DNA from 2 places in the Arthrobacter sp. ZGTC212 genome. Region 1 is predicted to be linked to the other one. Evidence: riboswitches for the same ligand, from Rfam matches in the RefSeq annotation. Region 1 holds a riboswitch; the other holds the start of a gene.
What was found. Region 1 has a riboswitch for S-adenosylmethionine ahead of CXQ89_RS03585 (hypothetical protein). Riboswitches for the same ligand answer to the same signal wherever they lie in the genome.
Positions count from the first base shown of each region.

Region 2: another riboswitch for S-adenosylmethionine. It lies ahead of CXQ89_RS10775 (flavin reductase family protein); the one in region 1 lies ahead of CXQ89_RS03585 (hypothetical protein).

Region 1 covers NZ_PJIJ01000001.1:726,602-728,770, reverse strand. The annotation lists gene CXQ89_RS03595 (alpha/beta hydrolase) at 1-69, opposite strand, end outside; gene CXQ89_RS03590 (LLM class flavin-dependent oxidoreductase) at 142-1,167, shown strand; SAM riboswitch class IV at 1,226-1,362, shown strand; gene CXQ89_RS03585 (hypothetical protein) at 1,378-1,764, shown strand; gene CXQ89_RS03580 (tyrosine-protein phosphatase) at 1,718-2,169, opposite strand, start outside.
Region 2 covers NZ_PJIJ01000002.1:889,410-891,578, reverse strand. The annotation lists gene CXQ89_RS10780 (hypothetical protein) at 1-192, opposite strand, end outside; gene CXQ89_RS10775 (flavin reductase family protein) at 412-918, opposite strand; SAM riboswitch class IV at 973-1,090, opposite strand; gene CXQ89_RS10770 (PhzF family phenazine biosynthesis protein) at 1,195-2,031, shown strand; gene CXQ89_RS10765 (nitronate monooxygenase) at 2,042-2,169, shown strand, end outside.

The sequences.
Region 1 (2,169 bases):
GTCCTGCCACCGGCTTTGCCAGTGCTCATCATTGGAGCCGCCGATCCCGGGGACCATGGTCAGGTGCATGCTGTTCGCCTCTCATCCTGTGGTGCCGGGAGCCGGCAGCCGGGAATATCTGCTCGGAAACCGGTGCTGTCAATGAACATGAAGAAGATCGGTTTCCTGTCCTTTGGACATTACCGCGACGTGCAGGGTTCCTTTGTCCGCACCGCCCGGGACGCCCTGCTGCAGACCGTCGAAACGGCGGTGGCAGCCGAGGAAGCGGGCATTGACGGAGCCTTCCTTCGGGTCCACCACTTCGCCCCGCAGTTCGCTGCGCCGTTCCCTCTGCTGTCCGCCATGGCCGCACGGACTCACAGGCTTGAACTGGGCACGGCGGTGATCGATATGCGCTACGAAAATCCGCTGTACATGGCCGAAGAAGCAGCGGCCGCGGATCTGATCAGCGGCGGCAGGCTTCAGCTGGGCCTGAGCCGGGGTTCACCCGAGCCCGCGCTGCGCGGCTATGAGGCATTTGGCTACGTTCCCACCGGGGACAGCACCGATGCGGATGAGGCCCGCAAGCACACACTGGTGTTCCGGGCTGCGATTGCCGGTGCAGGCCTGGCGAACGCGGATCCGATGATGACCGGCAGTTCCGACGCGCTGGCCATCGATCCGCAGTCCCCCGGCCTCGCAGAACGGATCTGGTGGGGTTCCGGAACCCGGGCGACGGCCAAGTGGACCGGCGAACAGGGCATGAACCTGATGAGCTCCACCCTGCTGACGGAGGATACCGGAGTTCCCTTCGACGAGCTCCAGGCCGAGCAGATTGCAGTGTTCCGCAAGGCTTGGGCCGATGCCGGACATGAGGGGACTCCGCGGGTCTCCGTCAGCCGCAGCGTCATTCCGCTGGTGACCGACACCGACCGGCGGTATTTCGGGCTGCGCGCCCAGGCCGAGGGACGCGACCAGGTGGGACGGCTCGACGGCGGCCTGGCCCGTTTCGGCAAGAGCTACATTGGCGAACCTGATGTCATTGCCGCCCAGCTTGCCGCGGACGCCGCGGTTCAGGCTGCGGACACGCTTCTGGTGACGGTGCCCAACCAGCTGGGCGTGGACTACAACGTGCAGCTGCTGGAGAACATCGTGAAGCATGTCGCGCCGGCGGCCGGCTGGCGCTGATGCCTCCCGTACGGCGGCGGTTCCCGGCTGTCACCGGCATGCGCTATGGTGGTGTCAGCTTCACGAGAGGTGGCCAACGCCCGGAGGAATCCGGGTCCGTAAAAGCTCCGACTGGCCTCACACCAACCCCATGTTCGGCGGGTGGTTCGGATGACGAAGCGGCCTGACGCCGCCCGGCGCAGGCAAGGACAACCTGTAAAGGAACACGCTGTGAGCACTTCCAGTGACACCCGCTGCGCCAGCTTCCGGCCCGGCCATAACATCCATCAGATCCATGCCAAGAAGCTTGTTGGCTTCGATGACTGGGTGGATGCCCAGGCCTACGTGGACCTGGACCTGGGCATCGTCCAGCTGGTCGTGGACGGCAGGCAGCAGCTGATGTGGTTCCATGACCTGCCGACGCTGGCCCTGGCCCTCGCCGGTTCCGGCGGAGCGGCCCAGTGGTGCGCCCGGTATTCCTCGCTCCTGGTCCCCGGCGGTTTCGACGGCCCGGCCCGGCGCTCTTTTTTCTACTTGGCGACGCCGGAAAAGCTCAGGCCGTGTAGCGGGTTCAGCTCAGCATCCGGCGCCGAAGCCGCTTCAGCACAGCAGGGCTGAGCCCGGCGTCGCGCAGGTACTGTTCCGCGTCCAGCCCGTCCAGGGCGCGGAGCAGTTCCCGCCGTCCGTCGGCCACCCTCGCGGCTTCCTGCTCGGGAGTCAGCGGCTTTTCCCGCGGATGCACCTGCGTGGCGTGGAAGGCATTAATGCCGCGGACCGCCTCCCCATAGTCGTCGGCAATGGCTTCCGGCGATGCCCCGGCCAGCTGGAGCAGCAGCATGGCAATGAGCCCGGTGCGGTCCCGGCCGGCGGAGCAGTGGATCACCACCGCGCCGTCGTCGGCGTCTGCCAGGGCCTGAACGACGGCGGCGATCTTCTCCGGCCAGCGCCGCAGGTTCTCCCGATACCACTTGGGTGAATCCATGTACGGGCCGCAGAGCGCGGTGAAGTCGGGATCGTTCGCTT
Region 2 (2,169 bases), on a different contig from region 1:
GCTTCCCGGGGGCAGTTCCACGCCGATGCTGCTCCGGCTGGACGTACGGGCTGAGGGGGAGGCCGTGGCGGTCTCCTCAGCAGTGGACGACGATGTGGCTGGTTTCGAGGAGGCGGCCTCGGGCTCCTCCTGGGCGCTGCACCCTGTCAGCACCAGGCCCAGCACCGCTGCGGGAAACAGGGCCTTCTGCATAAACGGCAAATCCGACGCTCTGCCCGGCCTTGCCTTAGTCCGTGATGGTCCATTGGCATTTCTGTTTCTGGTCATCTCCGCTACTTCCTTCCGAAGTAATCCGAAGAACGATAGTGGACCCGGATCCGTATGTAAAGGATTGGTAACGGACGGCTGCTGTCATAAACCCGTGGAAACAATTCCCGGCTCAGTATTTCCGGTGCCGACACATTTTTCCGGTCAGGCGAATTCGGGAACACCCAGACGGCGAAACGCTGAACCGTGGAATATCAGGGGCTCGTGGGCATCCTCGTGTGAGGCATGGCCGTGCACTCGTAGCAGCACCACCTGATGGTCCCCGGCCGGAACCTCATTTTCCACAGAGCACTCAAGCCAGAGGGCGGCCCGGTCCAGGAACAATGATCCGGACTCATCCGTGTGCAGATCCAGTCCGGCGAAGCGGTCTCCGGCCCTGGACGCAATCTGTTTGCAGACGCCCTCGTGATCAGAACCCAGAATCGACACGCCGATCCGGGCCGAGCCCCGCAGCACCGGCCACGTGCGGGACGTGTTCTGCACGGCAAACATCACCAGCGGCGGATCCATGGAAACGCCCACCGTGAAGGAAGAAGCAACCAGGCCCTGCGGCTCGCCGTCAATGACCGCGCACAGGGCGGCAACGCCGGACGGAAAACGGGAGAACGCCCGCCGCAATGCAGCGGGTTGAAGGTCGGTCAAAAGTGCCATGCTCAAAAGATCCTCTGCCTCAGGCGCCCGGCAACCCGATACGTCGGTAGCGAAGCGCGGTACTTGCCGGGCCGGTTGGAAACCGGGCGGCCGAATCGTCACCTGGAGCACCCCGCTACGGCGAGAGGGTTGCCGTCCAGCCGGCCAGGGCCCGTGGCTGGAACTCTTGATTCCTGCTCCAACGTAGGCCGGGCAGTTCCGGGACACAAACCCCCGCCACAGTTCGTAAACTCCGCTTCATAAAAGTCATGGGAATGAAGGGATACAGTGTGAAGAATGAGACAGCGGTGGTTTAAGCAGGTGGACGTTTTCGGCAGCGAACCGTATTTGGGCAACCCGCTGGCGGTGGTGCTCGAAGCGGAAGGGCTGACGGATGCCGAGATGGCCTCCTTTGCCCGGTGGACCAACCTTTCCGAGACCACCTTCGTCCTGCCGCCCACTGTGGACGGGGCCGATTACCGGGTCCGGATCTTCACCCCGGGCGGGGAGATTCCCTTCGCCGGACACCCTACGCTGGGCACATGCCACGCCTGGCTGGAGACCGGGGCCAAGCGCCGGTACCCCGACGTCGTCGTACAGGAATGCGGCATAGGACTCGTGACGCTGCACGCCAATGCCGGGATCGCGGCGTTTGCCGCTCCGCCCCTGCTGCGCTCCGGTGAGCTGGAGGACGATGTCCTGGACCAGGCCCGGAAGGCACTGGGCCTGGAACCGGAGCAAATCCTCGCCTCCAACTGGATCGACAACGGACCCGGCTGGCTGGGACTGCTGCTCCCGGACGCCGCAACCGTCCTGGCGCTGAACCCGAATCCCGTGATCATGGGCAACCTGCGCGTGGGCGTCATTGGCGCGCAGCCGGCGGACGCGGAAACAGACTTTGAAGTGCGCGCCTTCGTACCGGGTCTCGGTATTGCAGAGGATCCGGTCACCGGCAGCCTCAACGCCGGACTCGCCCAGTGGCTGATCGGAGCCTCATTGGCACCGGAACGCTACGTCGTCACCCAGGGCACTGCCGTCCAGCGCTCCGGCCGGGTCCGGGTCTTCACCCGGGACCGCAAAATCTGGGTGGGCGGTTCCACGGTCACCTGCATTGACGGCACCGTCACGCTGTAAACCGGGCACCATGTTCACCCTAAACTCGCTCACACTTCCGGTTATCGGTGCGCCCATGGCCGGAGGGCCTTCCACCCCGGAGCTGGCTGCCGCAGTGGGGGAGACCGGCGGGCTCGGCTTCCTGGCCGCCGGTTACAA